3 regions of the Nocardioides daphniae genome follow, and region 1 is predicted to be linked to each of the others. Evidence: predicted binding sites of a transcription regulator. Region 1 holds the regulator's gene; each other region holds the start of a gene.
What was found. Region 1 encodes LexA, which represses DNA repair genes until DNA is damaged. Its sites were predicted from a motif close to TCGAACANNTGTTCGA; they were not measured.
Positions count from the first base shown of each region.

Region 2: E2C04_RS20735 (HNH endonuclease signature motif containing protein) is a predicted target of LexA. The motif match lies at 2,507-2,522, and genes of this name have one in related genera.
Region 3: E2C04_RS06885 (DUF6504 family protein) is a predicted target of LexA. The motif match lies at 2,739-2,754, and genes of this name have one in related genera.

Region 1 is NZ_CP038462.1:2,942,183-2,946,726, forward strand. It holds gene E2C04_RS14450 (hypothetical protein) at 1-116, shown strand, start outside; gene E2C04_RS14455 (LysM peptidoglycan-binding domain-containing protein) at 126-467, opposite strand; gene E2C04_RS14460 (GNAT family N-acetyltransferase) at 775-1,566, shown strand; gene lexA (transcriptional repressor LexA) at 1,665-2,393, shown strand; gene E2C04_RS14470 (ATP-dependent DNA helicase) at 2,416-4,392, opposite strand; gene secF (protein translocase subunit SecF) at 4,444-4,544, opposite strand, start outside.
Region 2 is NZ_CP038462.1:1,210,322-1,214,865, reverse strand. It holds gene gltX (glutamate--tRNA ligase) at 1-267, opposite strand, end outside; partial or broken gene E2C04_RS05965 (fumarylacetoacetate hydrolase family protein) at 267-1,075, opposite strand; gene E2C04_RS20735 (HNH endonuclease signature motif containing protein) at 1,105-2,328, opposite strand; gene E2C04_RS05955 (3-methyladenine DNA glycosylase) at 2,599-3,510, shown strand; gene E2C04_RS05950 (CAP domain-containing protein) at 3,485-4,276, opposite strand; gene E2C04_RS18540 (hypothetical protein) at 4,392-4,544, shown strand, end outside.
Region 3 is NZ_CP038462.1:1,390,972-1,395,515, forward strand. It holds gene E2C04_RS06865 (phytoene desaturase family protein) at 1-1,187, opposite strand, end outside; gene E2C04_RS06870 (ArsC/Spx/MgsR family protein) at 1,208-1,561, opposite strand; gene E2C04_RS06875 (YbaK/EbsC family protein) at 1,576-2,049, opposite strand; gene E2C04_RS06880 (hypothetical protein) at 2,287-2,601, shown strand; gene E2C04_RS06885 (DUF6504 family protein) at 2,834-3,229, shown strand; gene E2C04_RS06890 (SAV_6107 family HEPN domain-containing protein) at 3,251-3,745, shown strand; gene E2C04_RS06895 (DNA polymerase III subunit alpha) at 3,735-4,544, shown strand, end outside.

The DNA.
Region 1 (4,544 bases):
TCGTCGGCCTGATGCTCTTTGCGCGCCTCGGGTCGGCGCTCGGCGCGACCCGCCCTCCCCAGGGCGATGGATCAGAGCCTCCGCGGCCTACCGGCGGACGTCGCGCCGCCCGCTGACCTCGTACGTCAGTCGGCGACCGGGACGTGGATCTCCTGGCCCAGGGTGACGACGGAGGAGTCGAGGTTGTTCAGCTCGCGGATCTCCGAGACCATCGCGCGGACCTCGCCCTCCTCGGCGACCCCGGCAGCGATGCCCCACAGGGTGTCGCCCTCGTTGACCACGACGACCTCGGTCGCCTGCGGAGCGCCGGCCTCCTCGCTGGCGGACGAGACGCCGCCAGAGCCACGCCCACGACGAGGGCCAGGAGGAGCGCAGCGAGCACGACGACGACGCGACCACGACGAGTCAGACGGACCTGGCCGCGGGGAGCGGCGGCGGTGACGGTCGAGGCGGTGGCGATGGGTCATGGAGACCTCCTGGGGAAGTGGTGGTCGTGCAGGTGCGTTGCTGTCGAACTGATGTCTATGCGGACCCGCCGACAGTTTTGGATCGAGCACCTTGACCTGCCGACGAATTCGATCAGACGTTCGATCGAACACATGTGCGACGTTAGAGCAGATGTTCGAACGAATCAAGCATCTGGTCGAACAAAAGTTCGAACGCTCTCCACGTGCCCCTCAGCTACCCGATTCTCGGCATCTGTGGCGAAAGCCTGTGCGGACGTCACCCGTATGGGGCATGCAGCCGTCGCGGCGCAGCCCTAGCGTCTGCCGCATGCGAGACCTCCTGACCACGGCCTCCGACACGATCGAGGCCGACTTCGCGGCGCTCCAGGCCGCCATCGCGCGCTCCCCGTCGCTGTCGACCGCGGACGAGCCGGACGCGACCGTCTACTGGTCCACGGCGCCGCTCGCCCTGCTCAACGTGGTCGTCAACGCCCACATCGCCCCGGAGGCCGTCGCCACCCGGGCACCCGCCCTGATCGAACCGTTCCTCCGCCGCGGCCTGCCGTTCCAGTGGATCACCACCCCCTCGACGACGACGCCGGCCCTCGAGGCCACGCTGGCCCAGCTGGGGCTGCTCGCCCGGGAGTACCCCGCGATGCACACCGCCCTGGGCGCGCCCGTCGACCCGGGCACGCCGGACGACGTCTTCATCGACGTCGCTTGGCCCGACGGCGTCGAGCCGGCCAGTCGCGCCATCCTCGAGGCGCTCGGCCACCCGGCCGCCCAGCAGGAGGTCACGCTGGGCGTGCTCGACACCCTCGACCCGGCCGACAACCAGTTCTTCATCGCCCGCAGCCTCCGCACCGGCGAGGTCCTGGGAGCCAGCACCATGCACGTACGCGGCACCAGCGTGATGCTGGCGAACGTCAGCACCACGCCGGCCGCGCGCGGGCGGGGCATCGGCCGCGCCCTGGGCGCCACCATGATGAACCGCGCCGCCTCCATCGGGGCCCAGTCGGCGACCCTCATCACCAACTCCCGGGCCTACCCGACCTACGTCGAGCTGGGCTTCCGCACGCAGTTCACCTGCGTGGCGTGGGTCTGGGACCCGCGCCGCTGAACCGCACGTGACACGCCGTTCGAACACATGTTTGAACTGGGGTCGGGATCGGACTAGCGTGAACCCCACGTCAGTCCGCACCACCCAGGAGGATCCACATGCCCAAGTCCAGCGGCGACACCGGCAAGGTCGTCTCCCTGCCCGACGGACCTCCTGACGCGACCGGGCTCACCGCGCGCCAGCAGCTGGTGCTGACCACGATCCAGGAGGCGCTGGAGACCCGGGGCTACCCGCCGAGCATGCGTGAGATCGGCACTGCGGTCGGTCTCACCAGCTCAAGCAGCGTCGCCCACCAGCTCAAGACGCTCGAGGAGAAGGGCTTCCTCAAGCGTGACCCCAACCGGCCGCGCGCGCTGCAGGTCTTCCTGCCCGAGTCGATGGCGGCCTCCCGAGCCGTCTCCAGCGCGGACGACTCCGACTTCGACCCCACGGACGTGGGCAACGCGGCGCCCGCAGCGGCGTACGTGCCGGTCGTGGGTCGTATCGCGGCCGGTGGCCCGATCCTGGCCGAGCAGCGGGTCGAGGACGTCTTCCCGCTCCCCAAGCAGCTCGTCGGCGACGGCACGCTCTTCCTGCTCGAGGTCTCCGGCGACTCGATGGTCGACGCGGCCATCTGCAACGGCGACTACGTCGTGATCCGCCAGCAGCCCGACGCCGTCAACGGCGACATCGTCGCCGCGATGATCGACGGAGAAGCCACGGTGAAGACCTTCCAGCGCAAGGGCGGCCAGGTCTGGCTGCTGCCGCACAACGACGCGTACGAGCCCATCGACGGCACCCACGCCACCATCCTGGGCAAGGTCACCGCGGTCCTGCGCAGCCTCTGATCCCGGGCTCCCGTACGCCGCGTCAGCCCGCGGCCGCGATGCGGCCGAGGGCCTGGCGCACCACGGACGGGTCTGTCGTCGACCACATCGGCGGCAGGCTCGCCTTGAGGAACCCGCCGTAGCGCTTGGTCGCCAGCCGCGGGTCGAGGATCGCCACCACGCCCTTGTCCTCGGTGGTGCGGATCAGGCGACCGACCCCCTGGGCCAGCAGCAGGGCCGCGTGGGTCGCCGAGACCTGCATGAAGCCGTTGCCGCCGGCCTTGTCGGCGGCCCGCGAACGGGCAGACATCAGCGGGTCGTCGGGCCGCGGGAACGGGATCCGGTCGATCAGCACCAGCTGGCAGGTGTCGCCGGGCACGTCCAGGCCCTGCCAGAGCGTGAGCGTGCCGAAGAGGTTGGTGTGCGGGTCCTCGACGAACTGCTTCGCCAGCTCCGGCAGCTGGGCGTCGCCCTGCGCCAGGGTGGTGAGGTGCGGGAGCCGCTCACGGACGGCCTCCGCCGCCGCGTCCGCCGCCCGTCGGGACGAGAAGAGCCCCAGCGTGCGCCCCTGGGCGGCGTCGATCAGCTCGACGATCTCGTCGATCTGCGCCTTGCCGAGGCCGTCGCGACCGGGGTCCGGCAGGTGCCGGGCGACGTACAGGATGCCCTGGCGCGAGTAGTCGAAGGGTGAGCCCACGTCGAGCGCCCGCCACGGCAGCGCGTCGTCGGCGCTCACCTCGCCGGCGCCCGTGTCGACGCGCTCCGACGGCTTGAGCCCGAGGCTGCCGGCGACCGCGTTGAAGTCGCCGCCGAGCATCAGGGTGGCGGAGGCGAAGACGACCGTCTTCTCGGTGAGCAGGCGCTCACGCATCTGGGCCCACACCTGCAGCGGCGCCACGGCCAGCCGGGCCGGGATCCGCTCGCGGGCCTCGTTGAGCCAGAGCACGTCCGACTCCTTGAAGGCCGCCATCCGCTCCGCGGTGGCGAAGACCTCCTGCGCCAACCCCTTGGCCTGCGTACGCCCGGCGTCGGCGTCGCCCTCGTCCTTGCCGAAGGCGGAGACCAGGGACCGTGCGGCGTCGCGGACGAGGACCAGCGCGTCGGAGAGCTGCTCGCCGGCGGTCTCGATCCGGCCCGGCGAGGTGGCGGCGAGCGCATCGGCCAGGGCGTCCGCGGCGTCGGCCAGGTCGTCGGCGGCGGTGGAGGCCGCGCCCTTGTCGGCGATGTGCTTCTGGGAGCGCTTCGCGGCCCGCTGCACGTCACCCACGGTGAGCTCGTCGGTGGCTGCCTGGGTGACGCGGCTGACCAGCTCGTGCGCCTCGTCGATCACCACGACGTCGTAGTCGGGGATCATCGGCACGCCCTCGATCGCGTCGATGGCGAGGAGCGAGTGGTTGGTGACGATCAGGTGGGAGCTGGCCGCCTTCTCCTTGGCCCGCTCGGCGAAGCACTCCTGGGCGAAGGCGCAGCGCGCGGCGCCCAGGCACTCGCGGTGGTTGACGCTGACCTGGCGCCAGACCCTCTCGGTGTGCCGAGGGGCGTTGTCACGCTCCCCCGTGCCGCCGGTCTCGGCCTCCATCTCGGCCCAGCCACGCAACGCCAGGACCTCGGCACCCATCGAGCCCTCGGGGACGTCGACGAGCACACCCTGGTCGTCCGGGACGCCCTCGCGGATGCGGTGCAGGCAGGCGTAGTTGGAGCGGCCCTTCAGCACGGCGTACGAGGTGTCGAGCCGGTCGCCGACCGCCTCCACGAGCCGCGGGATGTCGCGCTCGACGAGCTGGTGCTGGAGCGCCAGCGTCGCGGTGGCGACGACCACGCGGTCGTGGTTGAGCAGGCTCGGGACGAGGTAGCCGAGCGACTTTCCGGTGCCGGTGCCGGCCTGGACGATGAGGTGCTGCTGCTCCGTCATCGCCCGGGCGACGGCCTCGGCCATCTCGACCTGGCCGGAGCGCTCCTTGCCCCCCAACGCCTCGACGGCGGCGGAGAGGACCTCACGGACGGGCGACTTGTCTGGCACCGGCTGAACTCTAGCCAGCCCCGCCGACAACTACGGCACCGCCGCGGTCGGTCAGACCACGGCGCCGGACTGGTCGCGCTCGATCTTGGCCTTCTCCGCCTTCTCCTTGGCCATCGGCCACTTCTGCTGCAGGTAGGTGACCAGCGGGGTGG
Region 2 (4,544 bases), 1.7 Mb from region 1:
CTGGCGGTAGGGGCCGTAGGGGCCACCGGTGACGACGCCCTCGTCCCAGTCGAGGCCGAGCCACTGCATGACCTCGATCAGGGAGTTGTAGGACTCCTCGGTGTTGCGCTCCTTGTCGGTGTCCTCGATGCGGAAGACGAACGTGCCGCCGTGGTGGCGCGCGAAGGCCCAGTTGAAGAGAGCCGTGCGGGCCAGGCCGACGTGGGGCGAGCCGGTCGGGCTCGGCGCCATGCGGACGCGGACCGGGGTGGTGATCGGGGTGTTCATCAGCGCTGGGCCACCTTGTTCGTGAGGGTTCCGAGACCGGCGATCGAGACCTCCACCTCGTCGCCGACCTGCATGGGGCCGACACCCGACGGGGTGCCGGTGAGGATGACGTCACCGGGCAGCAGCGTCATCACCGAGGAGACGTAGCTGATCAGGTTCGGCACGTCGAAGATCATGTCGGCGGTGGTGCCGTCCTGCATGAGGTCGCCGTTGAGGTACGTCTGGATGGCGACGCCGTCGATGAAGGTCTGCGGGTCGAGGTCGGTCTCGATCCACGGCCCGAGCGGGCAGAAGGAGTCGAAGGACTTCGCCCGGGTGAACTGGACGTCGGAGGCCTGGAGGTCACGCGCGGTGACGTCGTTGGCGATCGTGTAGCCGTGGATCACGTCGGTGGCCTGCTCGACGGGGACGTCGCGGCACATGCGGCCGATCACGACGGCGAGCTCGCCCTCGAAGTGGACGTTCTCGGACTGCGGCGGGTAGAAGATGCGGTCGTCCGGGCCGATCACGGAGGTGTTCGGCTTGAGGAAGATCAGCGGCTCAGCAGGCGGCTCACTGCCCATCTCGGCGGCGTGGGCGGCGTAGTTCTTGCCGATCCCGACCACCTTGCTGCGCGGCAGCACCGGAGCGAGCAGCCGCACGTCGGCGAGCTTGTACTCCTGGTCGAGGACCTTGACCCCGACGTACAGGGGGTCGCCCGCCAGGGCGACGATCGTGGCGTCCTCGTCGGGTTGCCCGAACTGGTCGAGCTCTCCCGTGAGGATGCCGTACATGGGTCTTCGCCGGTGGTGAATCTCGCGATGCGCACCCTCGAACCCTATCCGGCTCGCACCACCGTCACCGCCTCCGGTGGAAGCGCACCTCTCCGGAGGCGAGCCGCGTCATGTCGTACGCGGTGTCGTGGGCGCGGTGGTGGTGTCGGCTGCAGAGGAGCGCGGCGTTGTCGAGGTTGGTGGTGCCGTCGTGGGACCAGGGGACGAGGTGGTGGGCTTCGGACCAGGTGCCGGGGATGGTGCAGCCTTCGGCGCGGCAGGTGCCGTCGCGCAGGGCGAGGGCCCGGCGTTCGCCGTGGGTGCCGAGGACGGCGGGGATGATCCGGGCGGTGCAGGCCAGCCGTCGGGCTTGGGCGGCGGTGATGGTGTCGAACCCGTCACCGGGGGTGGCGTTGTCGATCGTGGCCACACCGAGGTCGCGCTTCAACGCCTCGAACGGGATGGTGACCATGACGTGCGTGGCGTCGCCACCGTGGATGGGCAGGCGCGTGGGGTCGAGGGTCTCCAGGAGCTGGGTGAAGGCCTCAGCATGCGGCGGGGATGGGTGATCCGCGTCCCGAACGCAGGCTTCTCGTCCTCCTGGGGGCCGCATTGGTCCGCACCGCGCCGTCGGCCAGGCGTGGGTTGGTGAAGGCGTGCAGGTAGGTCCCCAGCCGGGCGGCGGTGGCGTCGGGCACGACTGCGGTGATCCGGGTGGTGCCGTCGCCAGGGCTCGCATCCGCAGGCGTTGCCGTTCGCTGGCGTGCTTCTCGGCGTCGGCCAGGCGGCGGGCTTCTTCGTCCTCGAACCGGTCGGGGTCGACGACCTCGAGGATCCGGCGGCCGAGCTTGGCCAGGTCGCTGGGGTCGTGGTCGGCGGCGAGCTCGACGAGTTTGGCCTCGGCGGCCTCGATGACGTCGCGCCCGACCCGGTCGGGGAGCTCCTCGACCGCGGCTGCGATCACCCGGGCCTGCGCGATGGTCACCCGACCCTCACGCACTCCCGCCGCCAACGTCGGCCGCTCCCGGTCCAACGCCTCGGCCAGTCGAAGGTCGGCGGCAGCGTCGCCACGACGTACGTGCCCGTGGTGGGCCAGCCAGGTCGCGATCGACCGGAAGCCCTCGCGCTCGGCCACGTCGCCCGCGGCGGCCATCACTCGCAACCGCAGCTCGGCGGTGCGCGATTCGACCTCCAGCAGCGACAGCAGTGCATAGGCCTTCTCGTCGGCGCTCATGAACGTCGGGTTCACGTCGCACACCGACTTCAGCGACGCACTGATCGCCTCCGCCACCGCGTTCACCGGATGCACGGCCCCACCTCCTCGACAACGACGACGAGCACCACCACACGTGGCACCCACTCATTCGCTGCTCCTGGAGGCCCGGACCTGCCGGACGATCACGTCACCCTCGCAACTGGCCCCACCGTCTCCGGCTGCCCCTCGAGAGAGACCCGGTGTCCTGGGAGGAACCTGACACCCACAGTATTCGAATGCGTGTTCGAACACCAGGCCCAGAATCGGGTATCTCACACCCGTTCAACTTCGTCCGCCACCCCCGCCGACGACTACTGTGGCCCCGTGCGAGTGCTGGAACCCGACGACTGGCAGGCGCGTGCCACAGCGCACGACGCCCGCCTCGCGCCCTTCCTCGACGCGCACCTGGCACGGCGTACGCACCGCACCAAGCACCCGGTGCACGACTTCCTCTTCGTCTACTACTCCCAGAAGCCGGGCGCCCTGCGGAAGTGGCACCCCGGCTTCGGCACCGGCATGGCGCAGGCCGAGGCGTACGCATCCCTCAAGGGCTACGAGGTCGTCGACGGCGTCGCGCACGTGCCCGCGTCGTACGTCGAGAGCCAGCAGGTCCTGCTCACCGCGCTGCGGCGACTGCTGCGCGCCACGCTCGACCGCGCCCCGCACTTCGGCTGCTTCGGGCTGCACGAGTGGGCGATGGTCTACCGGCTCGAGCAGGACAAGACCCGTCACGCGGCGTGGCCGCTGCGGCTGGGCGGCGCGGCCACCGACGAGGTCGTCGAGTCGCACCGGATCGCCTGCTCACACTTCGACGCCTACCGCTTCTTCACTCCCCCGGCGAAGCCGCTCAACACGCTGGACCCAGGGCAGGACGACCGGCCGGAGTTCGAGCAGCCGGGCTGCCTGCACGCCTCGATGGACCTCTATAAGCACGCCTTCCGGCTCAGCCCGATGATCAGCTCCGACCTGGTGGCCGACTGCTTCGAGCTCGCGCGCGACATCCGGATCCTCGACATGCGCGCGGCGCCCTACGACCTCACCGGGCTGTGGCTCGACGACGAGGAGTTCACGCCGGTGCGGATCGAGACACCCGAGGGCAAGGCGGAGTACGTCGCCGCGCAGCGCGACTACACCGAGCGGTCCGCTCCCCTGCGAGCTCGGCTGCTGGCCGAGGTGGAGCGGCTCCTCGAGGTCGCCGCTCCGACGCTGGTCAGTACTTCGCGAAGTTCTGCGTGAAGTAGCGCGTGTACGGCGTGCCCGGCGCCGAGACGTAGCCGATCCCGATGTGGGTGAAATCGCCGAGCAGGTTGGCGCGGTGGCCGGGGCTGTTGATCCACCCGTCGACCACGGCGTCGACCGCGTAGCCAGCGGCGATGTTCTCCGCGGCGCGCGTCCACCCCTTCGGGATCTGCGACGCGTACGACGGGTTGTGGGCGAACGTGCCCGTGCTCGCCATCGTCTGGCTCCACCGCTGCGCGACCTCGGAGATCGGCGCCGAGAGGGTCAGTGGCTTGAGCTGGTGCTGCGCCCGGAAGGCGTTGGTCTCCTGGAGGATCAACGCCACCTCGGGGCTGACCGGCGACGGACTGGGCGACGGACTGGGCGAAGGGGCGGGGGCAGGAGCCGAGGCCCGGACCCCTCGGACGGTCACCACGCGCGAGACCGAGGCCTTGATCCGGGCGGTGCGGCGGACCTTGACCCGGTAGCGCGTGGCGCCCTGGCGCACGGTCGTGCGTACGACGTACTTCTTGCCCGCGGTGACCTTCCCGGTCCGCACCACGACCCATCCCCGCTGCGTACGCCGCTCGACGGCGACGACGGCGCCTGCCGACCGGCCCCCGACCTTGCCCGAGAAGCGCAGCGCGGAACCGGTGGTGGCCTTGGTCGTGGACGCGCTCACGCTCACCTTGACGGCAGCCGGTGGCGCGGCCTGCGCGGGCGGACCCACGAGCAGCAGCCCGGCGAGCAGTGCGACGACGACGACGCGCATGAGTACCTCCACGAGAAGGACCTCCGCCCGGTCGGAGGTCGAGCGTCCATGCTGAGGGTGACGTGGTGCGGCGGCGAAATCGTCGGGGGCGCGTGCAACGATCACCTCCCCCCGACCAGGAGAGCCCGTGAACCAGCCCGACGCCCACGCCACGCCCGCCCGTCACCCCGGGCACAGCGTCCTGCAGGTCCCGGTGCCGCCGCTGGAGGAGTGGGTCCGCGAGCGCACCGCCTTCTACGACACCGACTACGTCTCGACCGACCCGGCCTTCACCCACGCA
Region 3 (4,544 bases), 1.6 Mb from region 1:
CGTACGGTCGCCCGGCCGCGCCACTGCATGCCCAGCGGGGAGCCGCCCCACGCCTCGGCGAGGTCGGCGGGGGAGCGCTCCAGGCGGGTGACCACCCGGCCGCGCAGGTCGACGCCGCGACGGGCGAGCAGCTCGACGACGTCGCCGGTGGCGGGGCCACGGTGCTGGACGGTGAGCACGGCGTGGCCATCGGGGGCCGAGCCGCCGTGGCGCAGGACCAGGGTGGGCTCGCCGGAGCGGCCGTGCAGCACGGTCTCCCCGGCTGCGGCCACCCACGCGGGCAGCTCGCCCGCGACGCCCAGGTGGGTCAGCGTCGGCAGGGAGGTCGACGTCGTACGCCGCACGAGGGGCCGCAGCGCCGGGAAGTGGTGGGGGTCGACGGCGCAGACGACCGCGTCGGCCTCGACGTCGCCGGCGTCGGTGCGCACGGCCCGCACCCGCCCGTCGGAGACGACCAGGTCGTGCACGGGGGTGGAGGTGCGGACGTCCACCTTGCGGGTGGCCAGGCGCTTCGTCAGCACCGCGGCGAGGCCGCCCAGGCCGCCCTCGACGGTCCACGCGCCGAACTTCTGCTCGACGTAGGAGACGGTGCCGAGCCACGCCGGCACCCGGGCGAGGTCGTGGCCCTCGGCGGTGAAGGGGTGGCCGGCGACGAGGGCGAGCCGGTCGTCACCGAAGGCCCGCCGGAAGGTCCGGGCGAGCGTCGTACGGGCCTTGAGCAGGGCCGCGGCGTCGCGGTGCGCGAGCGCGGGGTCCCACGGGCGCTCGAGGTAGTCCTTGCGCACCCGCTCCCAGACCTCGCCGAGTTCGTCGACGTAGGCGACCCACTGGCTGCCGAGCCCCGCGCCGAGGGCCTCGAAGGCGTGCTTCTGCGCGGCGCGGGAGCCGCCGGTGAGGGAGAGCGAGGTGCCGTCGGTGAAGCGGTGCTCGCGGATCACCTCGACGGGGACCAGCTCGACCTCGCGCTCCAGGGGGCGCCCGGACTTGCGGAAGAGGTCACGGACGACGGCGGGCAGCAACGTCGTGGAGGGGCCGGTGTCGAAGGTGAACTCCTCGTGCGTGAGCTGTCCGAGCGCGCCGCCGAGCGTCGGGGCACGGTCGAGCAGGGTCACCGAGTGGCCGAGCTTGGCCAGGCGCGCCGCGCCCGCCATGCCACCGAAGCCTCCGCCGACGACCACCACGTGCATGCGCCGAGGGTAGCGGCGGCCTACTCGGCGGCGATGACCCTGGCCAGCGACTCGGGGTCGCGGCCCACCACGGTGGTCCCGTCGGCCGCGGTCAGGATCGGGCGCTGGATGGTGCGCGGCGAGGCGGCCATCGCCTCGAGCCACTCCTGACGGTGGGCGGCGTCCTTGGGCAGGTCGATCCCGGCCTCGCGGGCCTCCTTGGGGCGCGCCAGGTCCCACGGCTCGAGGCCGAGGCGGGTCACGACCTCGCCCAGCTCGGCGGCGGTGGGGAGGTCGTCGAGGTAGCGCCGGACGGTGTAGTCGACGCCTGCCTCGTCAAGGGTGCTGAGCGCGGTGCGGCACTTGCTGCAGGCCGGGTTGAGCCAGATCTCCATGGCGTCACTGTGCCTCACTCCACGTCGAGCGGCACCGCCCCGGTCATCGTGCGCAGCTCCTCGTACGTCGTGGAGTAGACCGCGGAGGGATGGCCGGCAGCGGCCCAGACCACGTCGTGGCGCTGCAGCCAGGTGTCGATCCAGGTCGGAACCGGAGCGGGGTGGGCGAAGGGGGAGACGCCGCCGATCACCTGCCCGGTGTGGGTGCGGACGAAGTCGGGGGTGGCGCGCTCGAGGCGGTCGACGCCCAGGTCGCGTGCCACCTTCGCCACGTCGACCCGGTGGGCTCCCGAGGTGAGCAGCAGCACGGGGGACCCGTCGGCCGTGAAGAGCAGGCTGTTGGCGATGGCACCGACCTCGCAGCCCAGCGCCTCGGCCGCGAGCGCTGCGGTGTGCACCGATGCAGGCAGCACCACCACGTCGCCGGTACCGTTGCGGAGGGCATGTTCGGCGCGGAACGCCGCGATCGACTCGTGCTCACTCGTCATGCCGGGACCCTAACGCGCGTCACGGCCGGCGTCACGGACGCCGCGACGAGGCGTGTCCGCGCTCGTGCCCCACCCTGGAGGACCCCCATGACCGAACGACCGGCCTCGGTCGATCACGCGCTGCGCGTGGTGCTCGCCCTGTCCGTCGTGTCATGACTGATCACGCTCCTGACGTGGGTCTTCCGCAGCGACCTGGTCGTCGCCTGGGCCGAGGGCAACGCCGGTGCGCGCGAGCTCATGCGTGAGGGTGGCATCGAGGCCGTCGAGACCACCTTGTCGGTGCCCGGCTTCGTGCCGGTGGTGGTGACCTCGTTCGTGGTCCTGCTGATGCTGCTGGGCGTGATGGCGGTCTTCTTCCGTGAGGGCTTCACCTGGGCGCGGGTCTGCCTGGGCGTGATCGCCGTCTTCGGGATCTTCCTGGCGGTGCTCAGCATCGCCAGCGGCATCCCGACGCTCTTCACGGTGCTCTCGGGCGTGATGATCGTGCTCTGCGTCCTGCTCCTCGTCTTCCTGCTGCACCCGAGCACCACGCGCTACTTCCGCGAGGTCTGAGCCGCCCGGCTCCCGTCCACGACGCGCACGGAGGCCGACCACCCGCACCGGGTGGTCGGCCTCCGTCGTGCTGCCCTGAGCCTGCAGAACTTCGTTGTTGACCAGTTGTCGGTGGCCGGGTGTACCGTTCTCCTTGTTCGAACACGTGTTCGAATTGGTCTCGGTGGTGGTGACCTCGACCCCCACCACCGCCGGGGCCAGCCAGGGGTCGTTGACTGCGGAGGAGGACGTCATGAGGCGGTACGACGACCCGGTGGAGGTCCGTCGGGGACAGGTGGCCGGGCAGGGGAGCGAGCAGTCGCTCGAGGCGCCCGAGCAGTTCCTGTGGCACGGACGTGTGTGGAAGGTGCGCAGCGTGGTGGCCCGGTGGGTGGAGACCGGCCCCTGGTGGCAGTCGTCCCGGGCCCGCTCGGTGATCGGGGCGGAGGTCGGCGAGGCCGACCACCTCCCGCACCAGCGCGACTGGGACGAGCTCGAGGGCGACCTGCTCGCCGAGCGCGAGTTCTGGCGCGTGGAGGCCGGCAGGCCCGTGGCGCGCGAGCCCCAGGAGGGGCCGACCAGTGGGGTCTTCGACCTCTCCTACGACGCGATCGACGGGCGCTGGCAGCTCGTGGGTTGCCTGGACTGACCCGAGATTCGGAGGACGACGATGAACGACTCACGACCTGCTCCCGCCCCGGTGCGACCCGGCGGTGACCTGCACCTGCTGCCGGCCGCCACCCACTCCTACCTGACCCGCGCCACCACCTCGCTGCGCGAGGCGGTGACGGCTCCCGACGTGCCGACGCGCTACGCGTGCGCCCACGTCGCCGCCCTGCGGGCCGCGGCCGCGCTCCTGGCGGCCCGGGCCCTTCCCACCCCGAGCCGGCGACGGCAGAAGAACGCCTGGGTGCTCCTGGCCGAGGTGGCCCCGGAGCTCACCGAGTGGGCGACCTTCTTCGCGGCCGGTGCGAGCAAGCGTGCCGCCGCCGAGGCGGGGTCGCTGCGGGCGGCGACGGAGCGCGAGGCCGACGACCTGGTGCGTGACGCCGACCGCTTCCTCGCGGTGGTGGAGTCGGCGCTCGGCCTGATGCCCCACGCGCCCGAGGCTGTCCGACTGACGGTGGCCGAGCCCGGATGGTCGGAGCGGACCGGTGCCGCGTGACCCCTTCGTCCACCTCCACGTCGCGTCAGGGCACTCCCTGCAGTACGGCGCCTCGCACCCCTCGGCCCTGGTCGAACGGGCCGCCGAGTGGGGGATGGACCTGCTGGCCCTCACTGACCGGGACGGCACCTACGGGGCGGTGAAGTTCGCCAAGGCCGCTGCGCGCGCAGGCATCCGACCGGTGCTGGGGGTGGACGTCGCCGTCCGGCCGTCCGCGCCGGTGCGTCCCTCCCGCGGGCGTACGCCGGTGCGTGGCGGCGCCTACCGCGAGGACCGTTGGCCCAGGGTGACGGTGCTGGCGCGCGACCGCCTCGGCTGGGCAGCCCTGTGTCGACTCGTCTCCGACGTCCACCTCGGTGGCGAGCGGGGCGTGCCCGTGGCCGACACCGAGACGCTGCTGCCGCACGTGGCCGGAGGGCACCTGGTGGTGCTGCTCGGCCCCGGCTCGGAGGTCGGGTCGGCGGTGACCACCCGTCGCGACGACCTGGCCCGGGAGCACCTCTCGCGCTGGTCCCGGGCGGTGGGTCGGGAGAACCTCCGTGTCGAGCTGGTCTCGCACCTGCTCGGGGCCACCGAGCAGGGCTGGGGCCCGGGCAGCACGCCCCACGCCGCTCGGATGGCGGGGCTGGCGGCCGAGGCCGGCGTGGAGACGGTGCTGAGCAACGCGGTGCGCCACGCGCGCCGCAGCGACGCGCCCACGGTCGACGTGCTCGACGCGGCGCGCCGCCTGGTGCCGCTCGACCAGCGCCACCTCGACCGCGGCAACGCCGAGGGGCACCTCAAGTCCGGTCCCCAGATG